4 regions of the Bacillus sp. SH7-1 genome follow, and region 1 is predicted to be linked to each of the others. Evidence: predicted binding sites of a transcription regulator. Region 1 holds the regulator's gene; each other region holds the start of a gene.
The links. Region 1 encodes Rex, which represses fermentation and respiration genes when NADH is low (regulators of the CRP and FNR family bind a similar motif). Its sites were predicted from a motif close to TTGTGAAATATTTCACAA; they were not measured.
Positions count from the first base shown of each region.

Region 1 (3,523 bases):
GGCTCATCGAGAATTAATAAATTCGATTTTTGCATCATAAGTTTTGCAAGAGCTAACCGAGCCTTTTGTCCACCACTAAGAGAAGAGACAGGCTTTAGTACATCATCTCCTGTGAATAAGAAGTTACCTAATATCGTGCGAATTTCTTTTTCAGGTTGCAGTGGATATTCATCCCATAGCTCATTTAAAACGCGCTTAGAAGATGTTAAATTAGCTTGTTCCTGATCATAATAGCCAACAGATACATTGGATCCGAAAGAAACATCACCATGTAATAATGGTAACTTATTCACAATAGATTTTAACAGTGTGGATTTCCCAATTCCGTTTGGACCAACTAAAGCAACGCTATCTCCGCGAGTTAAGCGCATTGTTACATGTTCAATAATTGGATCCTTATCATAGCCGATGGTTGCATCCTTTACTTGTAAAACATCATTTCCACTTTGTTTTTCGATATCGAAGTGGAAGGAAGCTGACTTAGAGTCACCTAATGGTCTTGTTAATAATTCCATTCGGTCTAATTGTTTCCGGCGGCTTTGCGCACGTTTTGTCGTAGATGCACGAGCTATATTTTTTTGAACGAAGTCCTCTAGCTTAGCGATTTCATCCTGTTGTTTTTCATAACGTTTCATTTCTTGCTCGTATAGTGCTGATTTTAAGTCTAAATATTTACTGTAGTTACCAACAAATCGTCTACTTTCTTTATTCGAAATTTCATATACTTGTGTAACAAGTTTATCTAAGAAATAACGGTCATGGGAAACGATTAGTATTGCGCCAGGATAACCTTGTAAATATTGTTCAAGCCAAGTTAATGTTTCGATGTCTAAATGGTTTGTAGGCTCGTCCAAAATAAGTAGGTCTGGTTTCGTTAATAATAATTTACCGAGAGCTAATCGTGTTTTTTGTCCACCGCTTAATGTAGAAATCGTCGTCTGGTGCGTTTCAACTGGGAAGCCAAGACCACTTAAAATCGAACGGATATCTGCTTCGTACTGATAGCCACCTTGATCTTTATAATCTAATTGTAATTGGTCATAATCAGCTAATAATCTTTCATATGTAGCCTCGTTTGAAAAGTTTTCTTCTTTTCCCATCTCTTGCTCTAGCCTTCGAAGTTTTGTCTCCATTTGCTGCAAGTGTGTAAAGACGGTTAACATTTCATCCCAAATTGTTAAAGACGTTTCTAACCCGGTATTTTGGGCTAAATATCCGATTGAGACATCTTTCGGTTTTATAATTTCGCCACCATCATGAGATAGCTCACCAGCTATTATTTTTAATAATGTAGATTTTCCGGCTCCATTTCGTCCGACTAATGCGATACGATCTTTCGTTTGAACTTCCAATTTTATGTTTGCAAGAATCGTTTCTGCACCGTATAATTTCGAAAGCGCGTTTACTTGTAATAAAATCAATGTTTTCACCTCAAATAATTTCTTAACTTTGCCATGTTTATATTTCTCAATCATACTAAAAATAGTGTATAGTTTAAAATACAGAGAGAATACTTCTTCTTTCTATTATACAAGGAATTTAATAAGTGCTAAACTTCTGTATTTGATTAAAGCATATGAATAAAGATAGGAAGAGAGGAGAGGTTATATGGAGCAGCAGAAAATTCCACAAGCCACTGCTAAGAGATTGCCTCTATACTATCGATTTATCCAAAACTTATCTCTGTCTGGTAAGCAACGTGTTTCATCTGCCGAATTAAGTGAAGCGGTAAAGGTTGATTCCGCAACAATTCGAAGAGATTTCTCATACTTTGGAGCGTTAGGGAAAAAAGGATATGGATATAACGTAAATTATTTATTATCATTTTTCCGTGAAACACTCGACCAAGATGATATAACACGTGTAGCGCTTATTGGAGTAGGTAATTTAGGGACCGCTTTCTTACATTATAATTTCACGAAAAACAATAATACAAAAATTGAAATGGCGTTTGATGTTAGTGAAGAGAAAGTTGGAACAGAAATCGGAGGCATTCCTGTATATCACTTAGATGAATTAGAAGAACGTTTATCAACTGATATACAAGTGGCAATATTAACAGTACCCGCTACAGTAGCGCAATCTGTAGCCGATAGATTGGCAGAAACAAACGTGCATGGTATTTTGAATTTCACACCAGCACGCTTAAATGTGTCAGACAATATAAGAATTCATCATATTGATTTAGCAGTGGAGTTACAAACACTTGTTTACTTTTTAAAAAATTATCCACAATAAAACGCAGAGGAAGCGACCTCTGCGTTTTATTATTGTTTTTTCTTTGTGAATTTAACTAAGATAAGGCGAAGTGCCAAATTAAAATCAATCGTTGCCATAACTGCAAATAGTATTGTCCACATATTCCAAATTGTATCTGTTACGTTCGTAATGGCGAAGCGTGTAAAGATACATCCTAGAAGGAAGTACAATGCAGCCATGAACAATGGTGAGTTTCTCATACTAAAAATCCTCCGATAAAGCCTTGCATTTCTTCAGCTTCTTTAATCATTTCTTGAATTTGTTCGTTACTCACTAAAACTTGAGCAATTGCAACTAATGTATTCATTGCAACATGAGCTGCAATCGGAACGATAATACGCTTCGTTTTTACATATAAGAAGGCGAATACGAGCCCCATAGCAGTGTATACCAATAAGTGAGTAAAATCAAAATGAATCGCCGCAAATACAAGGGAACTAATGATAGCGGCAATAAAGAAGTTAAACTTCTTATAAAGTGTACCAAATAAAATTTTTCTAAATACGATTTCTTCCAAAATAGGTCCTATTATAGAGATGACGATAAGGAACCAAGGTGTCGTTCTTGCGATATCCATGAGTCTTGCTGTATTTTCAGATCCAGGTTTAATACCTAATACATACATTTCAATCATACCAGCAATACTTTGCGAGAAAAATGCTAAGAAGAACCCGATAAAAATCCAACCGATCGTAGCTGGAACAGTAGAACGCTTTGTATCTAAATGTCTGTCGCGAATATCTGTTCTAAGTAACCAAAGTACGATACATAATGCAATAAAGAAGCTAATGATTGCCCAGTGACCAGTTATGAGTTGAAATTTCTCTTCCCTAGTGAATCCCCTGTTATCATAAAGTCCAGTTTTCAGGAGAAGTGGTAATCCAGCAATTGATGATAACTGCATTAAAATGTATGTAACGATAACCCACCAATATTGTTTTTTCAAATGGTTTAACCATCCTTTCTAACTCTAGTGTATGAGATAAGGTAGGATAACATGTAAAGATGCTACCTACGATATAAACTTTACTTACATTATGTTTTTTTTGTAAATCCTTGTTTGAAATTATAATAGAAGACAGGAGAAAGTTGTGTGTGTAGCGAAAACAACTTAGGGTGTCCTTTCATATTGTAACATACGAGTAGTGGAAACAACGATTCATATAGTAAAGGTAGAAGAAGAGGAACTCTATATAGAAAAGTTTATAGCTTAATTTGCGAAAAAATTATGATTTTTTTACTTGCAAAAGAAATTGAGATTATT
Region 1 is NZ_QNUD01000031.1:10,124-13,646, reverse strand. It holds gene DN390_RS22650 (ABC-F family ATP-binding cassette domain-containing protein) at 1-1,421, opposite strand, end outside; gene DN390_RS22645 (redox-sensing transcriptional repressor Rex) at 1,609-2,238, shown strand; gene DN390_RS22640 (YdiK family protein) at 2,268-2,459, opposite strand; gene DN390_RS22635 (CPBP family intramembrane glutamic endopeptidase) at 2,456-3,205, opposite strand.

Region 2 (3,523 bases), on a different contig from region 1:
ATTTAGGGAAATCTCCTTCGATTTCAAAGTCAACTGCAATTCCATTTTCATCACGAATTGGTTTTACTTTTGCGTGTTTAATTGCACTTAAAGAGTCTGCTACTACAGATAGACCCGCGATACCTGTTGCCATTGTGCGAAGAACATTTGTATCATGAAGTGCCATTTCAATACGCTCATAGCTATATTTATCGTGCATGTAGTGAATAACATTTAATGTGTTTAAATATAGACCCGCTAACCATTCCATTGTCATATCAAACTTATGCATAACTTCTTCATAATCTAATACTTCAGAAGTAATCGGTGCGTACTCAGGACCAACTTGTGCTTTAGATTTCTCATCTTTACCACCGTTAATCGCATATAATAATGCTTTTGCTAAGTTTGCACGTGCGCCGAAGAACTGCATTTGTTTACCAATTCTCATTGCAGATACACAACAAGCAATTCCGTAGTCATCGCCGTAGTCAGCACGCATAATGTCATCATTTTCATATTGAATTGCTGATGTTTTAATAGACATTTTCGCACAGTAGTTTTTAAAGTTCTGTGGTAATTGTTTAGACCAAAGAACTGTTAAGTTTGGTTCTGGAGCTGGTCCTAAATTATCTAATGTATGCAAGAAACGGAATGAGTTCTTTGTTACTAATGGACGACCATCTAATGCCATACCACCGATAGACTCAGTTACCCAAGTTGGGTCACCAGAGAATAATTCATTATAATCAGGTGTTCTTGCAAATTTCACAAGACGTAATTTCATAATGAAGTGATCCACAATTTCTTGTACGTCTTCTTCTGTTAAAGTACCATTTGCTAAATCTCTTTCAATATAAATATCTAAGAATGTAGAAGTACGTCCAAGACTCATTGCAGCTCCGTTTTGCTCTTTAATTGCTGCAAGGTATGCGAAGTATAACCATTGGAATGCTTCCTGTGCATTTGTTGCTGGCTTAGAAATATCAAAGCCATGAGAAGCAGCCATCTGTTTTAATTCTTGAAGTGCACGCATTTGCTCAGATAACTCTTCGCGTAAACGCATTGTATCCTCGCTCATTACACCGCCAGTTAAATCTAAATCAGCTTTTTTCGCTTCAATTAAATGATCAATACCATATAACGCTACGCGGCGATAGTCACCGATAATACGTCCACGTCCGTATGCATCTGGAAGACCAGTAATAACACCTGACTTACGTGCATTTCTCATTTCTGGTGTGTATGCATCGAATACACCTTGGTTATGAGTTTTTCTCCAATCTCTAAAAATACGACTAAGTTCTTTATCCATTTCGTATCCATAAGATTCACAAGCTTGTTCCGCCATACGAATACCGCCATATGGTTGTAAAGAACGTTTAAATGGTTTTTCAGTTTGGAAACCGACTACTTTTTCAATATCTTTATTTAAATATCCTGGTTCGTGTGATGTAATAGAAGAAACGATTTTTGTATCCATGTCAAGAACGCCACCGTTTTCACGTTCTTTCGTTGTTAAATCCATTACTTGATCCCAAAGTTGTTTCGTTGCTTCAGTTGCTCCCGCTAAGAAAGATTCATCCCCTTCGAAAACGTTTACATTATTTAAAATGAAATCGCGAACATCAATCTCTGCTTTCCATTTTTCACCTTTAAAGTTTTCCCATGCGTTTTTAACATTTTCTAATACTTGAGTCATCCTAATCTCCTCCATTTTTGATTAGTACAGGACTAAGATTTTTTATATAACAGCTTACACACTTAGAATACTACTTTTTAGTGAAAGTGAACGAAATAGTTGTGACATGTTTGTGAAATATTGAGCAAACTACTATATGTATAGTGTTAACTTCATTTAAAAGTCTTTAAAATTAACCCTTTCCTTAATTGTATTTTTTTGGTATTCTTATATACGAGTCCTATTTTGTAATATAAGAACAATACCCATTGTAGAGCTGTAATACTCTTATCTCCTAATCTGTTATAGTTTTTATAACAGAGCAAAAAAGTGTACATATGTTGTACACTTTTTTTGTTACCTATAGAATATCCCTTTTTCTATTTCCATCATGGAATCCACCACGACTGCCTGTTAATACAATTAATTGCTCTAACCCTTCTATATGATCACCAATAATTCGGAGTACAGCTGGCGGATGACCTATTTTTGCAAAATGTTCACTGGGACGAATACGGTTCATCTTATCGACCTCAACACGACTTACACATGCGACTTCAAATCCTGAAAGAATAGCTTTTACTTGGGCTACACACGGTGCCAGTAAAGACCTATACCCAATTTCTTTCAAACATTTCTGGCTAAACGCATTAGGCACAGCAATAAGAGAGCCTACTCCTAAATCTTTTCTATCACAAGCTAAATTTAATGCGTATTTAAATGCAGTTACAAGATGAAGCGGTACTCTTAAATCTAAATAATAATTTAGATCATTTAATGCGACATCCATTCCATCTGCAATAGCTTTTGCAAAAGGATATAGCTCACTCGCTGGAATAACAAAATCACCGTCTATAAATAACACAATTTCTCCTTTTGCAAAATACGTTCCAAGTGAGCGCCCCACATCATTTCCGAGTGCTTCTTTATATACAATTGTCGTTGCTCCTTTGCCTTTTGCAATCGTTGCTGTTTTATCAGACGAACCATTTACAACAACGATGATTTCAAAAGGTTCAATTTTGCGAAGCTCTTCTATAACGTTTCCAATTGTTTTCTCTTCATCTTGTACAGGAATAATGACCGATAATTGCTTTCCCTTATACAAATGAGACGTAGCGCCCCACCCTTGATAAAAATCTTCAAAATCTAAAGTATGATAGACACTTTCTCTTTTCCTATTTCCATCATGATATCTTCCGCGCTCATCGCTATCTACTATCTGCTCTGCTACAGCTTCTATATGATCACCTATCATTCGTTTTTCAGATTGGGAGAGGCTTGTTCCATATGCAGCATGCTCGGTCGGCCGAAATTTATTCGGCGTAATAACGTCAATTGCGCAATGACGACTAATTCTCCATTCGCTTTGTACTAGTCGTAAGTGAGCCACAATAGGATTAACAAAACATTCATATCCAATACTTTGAACAACTTCTTTCGTCAACGCATGAGGTACAGATAATAAAGAATCAATTTTTAACTCTTCACGCTCTAACATTGCATTTAATATTTGGCGCCATACTGTCACGGAGTGCGGTTTTTGTTTCTTGAAAAATAATGCATCCAAATTATTTAAAACAATGTCCGCCTGATCATGTAAAATTGGATTCAGGAATAATTGTAACTTTGAAGTTTGAATGGCAAAATCTCCATCTATAAATAGTAATACATCACCTATCGCGTGTTTTGCGCCAACTGCACGGCCCACATCATTCCCCAGTAGCTCTGTATACTTGATTACTTTACAGCCTAAACGATCAGCAACCTCTTCTGTACCATCATTACAGCCGTTTGCTACTACAATAATCTCTACTGGATTTAATCCTTTTGCCGATTGAATAACATCTGAAATCGTATCCG
Region 2 is NZ_QNUD01000037.1:49,336-52,858, reverse strand. It holds gene pflB (formate C-acetyltransferase) at 1-1,681, opposite strand, end outside; partial or broken gene DN390_RS31400 (hypothetical protein) at 1,834-2,053, opposite strand; gene DN390_RS24740 (glycosyltransferase family 2 protein) at 2,022-3,523, opposite strand, start outside.
Region 2: a site for Rex is predicted at 1,792-1,809, ahead of pflB (formate C-acetyltransferase). Genes of this name have one in related genera too.

Region 3 (3,523 bases), on a different contig from region 1:
TTAGTTTTAAACAAATAGGGGGAAAAACACATGTCAAAAAAAATACTTTCTTTATTTTCTGCAGTAATCGTAGCAGCTTTCGTAATAACTGGATGTGGTCAAAGCGATACGGCAAATAAAGAACAAAAAGAAAATAAGACAGAAAAAACGGATACAACGAAAGAAAATAAACCTGAAGAAAAAAAATCCGAAGACAAGAAAACTGAAGATAAAAAGACGGAAAATACCGCTACTAGCTCCAGCGATTATTCTAAACTGATTTCCTACATGGAAAAAGAAACAGGCGGGAAAACAAAAGCTCTTTTTGAAAATAAGGAACCACAAGTCTATAAAGCTGAAGATGTTTCAGTATCAATGAACAGTTATACATTAGTTGAATTAAATGGATTCCATACGGACTTTAACATTCCATTTAACCGTCAAACAGAGGGCGGAGTTATTCTTGTGAACTATAGCGTAAAAAATAGTTCAGCTAAAGATATCTATTATATGCCAGCATTGGACATGTCATTTACTGGTGCTCAGAAAGTATATAGTAACTATAAAGACTTAATTCCAAAAGAAGATCAGCTACCAACTAAGCTTGCTCCAACGAATGATTACTTAGTAAAAGCAGGAGAAACTATTTCTGGTTATATCGCGTATCCATTCGGAAAAGATGATCTAGCGAAAATTTCAAGTCTCTCAACAGTCTCAGTCACAGTCCCAACTGCACAAGCTAATAAAGGAAAATTCGATGCTCCAATCGGAAGCCCTGGAAGCTTTTCATTAAGTTTAAATACGCAAGGTGCTGAAAAGGTTGCAACAGATAAAACTTTCTACCAAGATAAAGCTACAGCTAATAACATGGGCGATAAAAAAATGTTAAAAGAGAAATCAAGTATTAATAACAGCCAAGAATTAGGTGCTGTTAATGTTACATTAGACGGATACCAATTTACTCAATTCACACCAAATTCAGTTGAAGCACCACGCTTTGCAAATTTCAAAAATGGTATTGTTCTATTAACGGTGAAATTCAAGCTTGATAACAAAGATACTCAAGATGTTTCACTATCTCCTATAAGCTCTACATTAAGAGTGAATGATGGTACACAATATACGATTAATGAAGGTATGCTACTAAATTACGACTATAACGCTGCAGTTAAAACAGGAACATCTGGAGAGTTACTACAAGTATTTATTTTAGATCAAGAGCAGTATGAAAAGATTTGGAAAGACAAAAGCTTTGAGATTGAGTTAGGTCCTATGAGAAATAAAGAAGCTAAAGATATTTCACAAGGTAAAAAAGCTAAATTTACATTACCTAAATAAATTACTAAATATATAATAAAGAAGGTATATAACATATGATTGTTATATGCCTTCTTTATTTTTATAAAAACACTATTTTTGTTCACATTATATCCATTGTGAATCTTCTCACAATGGATATATAATAAACCTGTAAATACAATATTGGAGGGATTTCAATGGTTATCAATTTTTTAAGAACTGATAAACGTGCTACTTTCATATTATTACTTTTACGGCTTTACATAGGATATGCATGGCTCACTGCTGGGATAGGTAAAGTTTTCGGACAATCTTTTGACGCAAGTGGTTTTCTAAAGGGTGCTATCGCTCAGGCATCAGGTGACCACCCTGCAGTACAAAGTTGGTGGGCAGATTTTCTTCAACATTTTGTTCTTCCAAACGCAGACCTATTTAGCTTTTTAGTTCAATGGGGAGAAATTTTAGTAGGTCTAGGTTTGATTTTAGGCGGATTAACAAAAACAGCTGCATTTTTCGGAATCATAATGAACCTTTCATTTTTATTAAGCGGAACTGTTAGTGTAAATCCAAACCTGCTTATTTTAACTATGTTCATTTTAGTTGCAGGTCATAATGCCGGACGTATTGGATTAGATGGCTATGTTTTCCCTAAACTTTTCCGTAAAAACAACCATGAAACATATAAATTAAGTAAAACTGCGTAGTAACAGTTTACTTTTAAAATATAAATAAGAAAAAGAGCCTGATTATAGGCTCTTTCTTATTTACTCCAAATCTTATAATCATTTAAATCTTCCCAATAATGATTTAAACGCAGTTTACAACAATCTAACTCGGTTGCACAACGAAAATACCTATGCCGATATCCATTATATAGTACTAAAATTTTTCATACTTTCCCCAAGAATATAGTGTGAAAACCAGCTCAAATTCTGTTTCATAATAGCTACATTCATTCCCGGCTGATTAGGACTATATGCCATTCCTTTAAATATAATTAACTCTGTATCAACTTCCACATCCTTTAACCCTTGATGTAATTCATATGCATTTGTAATTGGTATTCTTGCATCCTTTTCGCCATGTTGGATTAAGGTAGGCGTACAGGCTGATTTAATATATGTCATTGGTGATGTTTTCTTATATATCTCTGGATCATTCCATGGAGTATTTCCTAAATGCATTCTAATAAAGTAAGGAATATCTGTATTTACATAATGAGTACTCCAGTTCGTAATTCCGCCCCCAACTGAAATAGCTTTAAATCTATTACTAAACGTAGAACAGAAAGCTGATATATATCCCCCGTTGCTCCATCCCATAACTCCTACTCTCTCTTTATCTACCATCCCTTTTTCAACTAGTTCATCCACTCCAGATATAATATCATCATAATCAGCAATTCCTTGTTTTCTATAAATTGCTTTTAAAAATTCATTACCATAACCAGAACTTCCTCTATAGTTTGGTTCTAAAACGATAAAGCCTTTTTCGATAAACTGTTCAATCGGATATTTCTCATTGAAACAGTCTGAAAATATCGGAAAGGATGCCCAAGCTGGACCACCATGGATTACTACTAATAAGGGATATTTTTTATTTGTTTCAAACTCTACTGGTGTTGATAGAACACCCTCTATTTCAAGACCATCACTACTTTGCCATGAGATGACTTCTCTGTTACTTTTAAGCCTTCCTTCGAAAAAGCTATTTTCATTCGTTATTTTTTTGTCGTCTAAATAAATTTCAAAGGTTTCATTTGTTATAGCCTTACTATAGGTTATATGATTTCCTTCTCTTGTTATAGAGACATCCATTATAAAGCCATCTATTTTTTCGCTTAATGTTTTCACAGTGCCCTCTTCAGCTAGTAATCCAATACGATAATTCGTTTTATCCTGCCATCTAATTAAAATCCCTTTAGCTGTCCACTGTAATGGCATAACCGTACTATCAAAATTTATTAAAGGTTGAATTACCTCTCCCGTATTCATATCATATATCTCTAATGTATTATCTTGTATATGATTTCTATAGTAATCCTTCTCTCTTATGCTTGCTGAGTAACATATTTTGCTGCCCTCAGGAGAAAAGCAAACGCTCCCGCCCAACAACTTATCTACATTCATCTTTTGCAGTTCCTCAGCTTCAACATCTAATATATATAGATCACCATTCATATGATCGTTTAGGCTTGGTGTAGCCATACATACAACCTTTGTCCCATCATTTGAAATATCAAAGT
Region 3 is NZ_QNUD01000021.1:82,913-86,435, forward strand. It holds gene DN390_RS18670 (DUF5068 domain-containing protein) at 31-1,317, shown strand; gene DN390_RS18675 (DoxX family membrane protein) at 1,476-1,982, shown strand; gene DN390_RS18680 (S9 family peptidase) at 2,148-3,523, opposite strand, start outside.
Region 3: a site for Rex is predicted at 1,414-1,431, ahead of DN390_RS18675 (DoxX family membrane protein). Genes of this name have one in related genera too.

Region 4 (3,523 bases), on a different contig from region 1:
GATTGGTTTTACAGTAATCGTAGATATAAAGAGAAAGAAAAATTTTAAAAACCTTACATTACACTCAAAACTTATGCTCTCTTCTACTCTAATCATTAATATTATTGCGACTGTTTTTATTTTTATATTCGAGTTCCACAATTCTCTTTCTATGAGAGGCTTTAGCCCATTTGAAGAGGGAATGGCTGCTTATTTTCAAGCCATTTCAACGCGAACTGCCGGATTTAATACGGTTGATATTTCTGCATTATCCAAACCTTCCTTACTATTAATGATGCTCCTTATGTTTATTGGTGCTGGTAGCGCTTCAACTGGTGGTGGGATTAAGTTAACAACATTTTTAATCATGTTTTTTGGGGTATTTAAATTTTTACAAGAACAAGATGATATTGTCGTATTTAAAAAATCAATTAAAGATACTCTCATTGTCAAATCATTGACCATCACTATTATTTCTATTTCATTTATCTTTTTCGCTATTTTAATTTTAAGTATTACTGAGCAAGTTCCTCTATTAATGAGTGCTTTCGAAGTATTTTCAGCATTTGGGACTGTTGGCCTCAGTATGAATTTCACCCCCCACCTAACTATGATTGGAAAAGCTATTATTATCTTTATGATGTTTTTTGGGAAAATGGGACCTTTAACATTGGCTTTTTCCTTTGCACGTAAAAAGAACCGGAAAATAAAATATCCGAATGAAGATATTTTAACAGGTTGACAACCGTATAAATTATCCATATAATGAGAATACAATAGCATATCTCCAAAGGGGAGTAGCGTCCAAGAATGTTTCTTGGAAACAAAGTCGTCATTACGTAGAACTTAGTTCTTCCGGCTTTGTTGGCATTTTCATTACATATGTCTAGCAAGACCTTTGCCTATTAACGGCAGAGGTCTTTTTTGTATTCACTACCAAATTCTTCCAAAGTTAATAGGCAGGAGTATGGGGAAACTAAATAGTGGGGAAATTCTTCACTTATTTAGTACTTATAGAAATGAGAGGAGAATGTACATGGATGTATCATTATTATTGGAGTATGGTTGGGTATTACTCATCCTAATTGCACTTGAGGGGATTTTAGCGGCTGATAACGCGCTTGTTCTTGCAATTATGGTAAAACATTTACCAGAAGAAAAACGTAAAAAAGCACTATTTTACGGATTAGCGGGGGCATTTGTTTTCCGATTCGGATCGTTATTCATGATCTCGTTCTTAGTCGATGTATGGCAAGTGCAAGCAATCGGTGCAATTTACCTTATGTTTATCGCTGGTAATCATTTATTTAAAACGTATGTTAAAAAGAATACGGATGAAGAAACAGAAGAAAAAGAAGCAAAGAAAAAACAAGAGAACTTTTGGTGGACTGTATTTAAAGTTGAGGTTGCAGATATTGCCTTTGCAGTTGATTCTATTTTAGCTGCCGTTGCATTAGCAATGACTTTACCGAAAACAGGATTAGGTACAATTGGAAGCCTTGATACAGGACAATTCGTTGTTATCTTTGTAGGTGGACTTATCGGATTAATCATTATGCGATTTGCAGCAACTGCTTTCGTACAAATATTGAAACGTAAACCAGGACTTGAAACTGCAGCATTCTTAATTGTAGGTTGGGTTGGTGTGAAACTAGCAGTTTATACGTTAGCACACCCTGCATTAAATGTAATTCCACATTCATTCCCAGAATCTACACCATGGAAGCTTACATTCTGGATTGTATTAGTTGGAATCGCAGTTGGCGGTTGGTTCTTCTCGAAAGAAGTAGAAGTAAAAGTAGAAAAGAATTTAGACGAAAAAGCGCTGTAATTACAGCGCTTTTTCTTTTTTTCCCTTCCCCCCCTCTCAATGTCCAAAAAAATTCCATTATACTATTTTTTGTAAGCGTTTTCTCTATGCATGTATGTCCTTTTTGTGAAACATTGCACAAACTTATTGAAACTACAACCGAATCCATGTACTTTATTCATATAAGGAGTATTTATAGATGATGTACTAAAGGAGCGTATTACTCATGCTAGAACAAGGATTAGATTATGTTGTCAAACTTGCTAAAACCAAAAAACAAATACTAGATACAAACCCAATGCAATATTTCATTCGTGCAGCACTTGCGGGTATTTATATCGGTTTTATTATTGTTCTATGTTTTAAATTAGGTAACTTTTTTCACATTGCAGATTCACCAGCAACTTATTTAGCAGCTTCTATGTTTTTCGGAATTGCTCTCGTACTTATTATATATGGTGGTGCTGAATTGTTTACTGGAAATACAATGTATTTCACAGTGGCCACTTTAAGAAAAGAAACAACGATTTCTGATACACTTCGTAACTGGGTTGCTTGTTATGCAGGTAACTTAGCTGGTGCTTTATTCTTTGCCTTACTTTTTTACGCGACTGGCATTTTCGAAGCAATCGATCACGGTCATTTAATGAATAAAGTCGTTGAAGGAAAGATGAATACACCTACAATACAATTATTCTTTAAAGCCATTTTATGTAACTGGCTCGTATGTCTTGCTTGTTTCTTACCTTCTCAAGTTAAAGGTGATACAGCAAAAATTATGATGATGATGATGCTTGTTTTCACATTCTTCTTATCTGGTTACGAGCATAGCATCGCAAACTTATCACTGTTTGCTTTATCTTTAGTTTCACCGCATCCGGAGACAATTTCTTTTGCAGGTGCTATTCATAACTTAATTCCAGTTACAATCGGTAACATTATTGGCGGGTCTGTATTTGTCGGTATGGTATACCATTACTTAACAAAGAAAGCACCTGACGTGAAACAAGAAGAAACTGAATTAGTATCAGCTCAACAAGAAGAAATCATTCCTCTGCAAGCTCATATGAAACATTAAAAACTCCAAAGTTTTACTTTGGAGTTTTTAGCTCCCCACATATGTAACAACAAGGTGAGGATTTATCTCTCCTTCTTTCTTCCCCTTATTAATCCTCTGTTTCATCTTGTACATACCGATGACATCATTCGTATGAAGACGGATTTCATTTACATATAAACCCTCTTTACAAAAAACTTCTACAAAATCTAATCCACTTTTTTCTCCCCACCCCATATTAAAGTCAAGGGAAAGAATATTCACATCATAATCCCGAACTATTTGTAAGGCACATTCTACTGTCGTTTCCGGCACATACCCGTATGGACAACTTCTTTGATCATCCATATATACATTCATTTTCTATCCCCTCTCTATTTTGTATATGTGACCAACATATAACATATCGCCCCAAGGCTAATAAAAGGGCCAAACGGAATTTGAGTCCTCATTTTCATACGTTTTAATATTATAGCAGCTCCAAAGAAACAAAGACTAAAGCAAGATGCTAAAAATAAAATCAGAAAAATCCCTTTCAGTCCCACTATAAATCCAAGTAACGAAAGTAATTTTATATCTCCTCCACCAAGCCCTTCTGGATATATCTTTTGCATGCAATATAACAAAATGAATATAACGCCACTCCCAACTATACTATCTGTCAAAGTAACTAACGG
Region 4 is NZ_QNUD01000010.1:31,432-34,954, forward strand. It holds gene DN390_RS11940 (TrkH family potassium uptake protein) at 1-721, shown strand, start outside; yybP-ykoY riboswitch at 760-925, shown strand; gene DN390_RS11945 (TerC family protein) at 1,016-1,810, shown strand; gene DN390_RS11950 (formate/nitrite transporter family protein) at 2,016-2,867, shown strand; gene DN390_RS11955 (cyclic-phosphate processing receiver domain-containing protein) at 2,895-3,206, opposite strand; gene DN390_RS11960 (prepilin peptidase) at 3,221-3,523, opposite strand, start outside.
Region 4: a site for Rex is predicted at 1,914-1,931, ahead of DN390_RS11950 (formate/nitrite transporter family protein). Genes of this name have one in related genera too.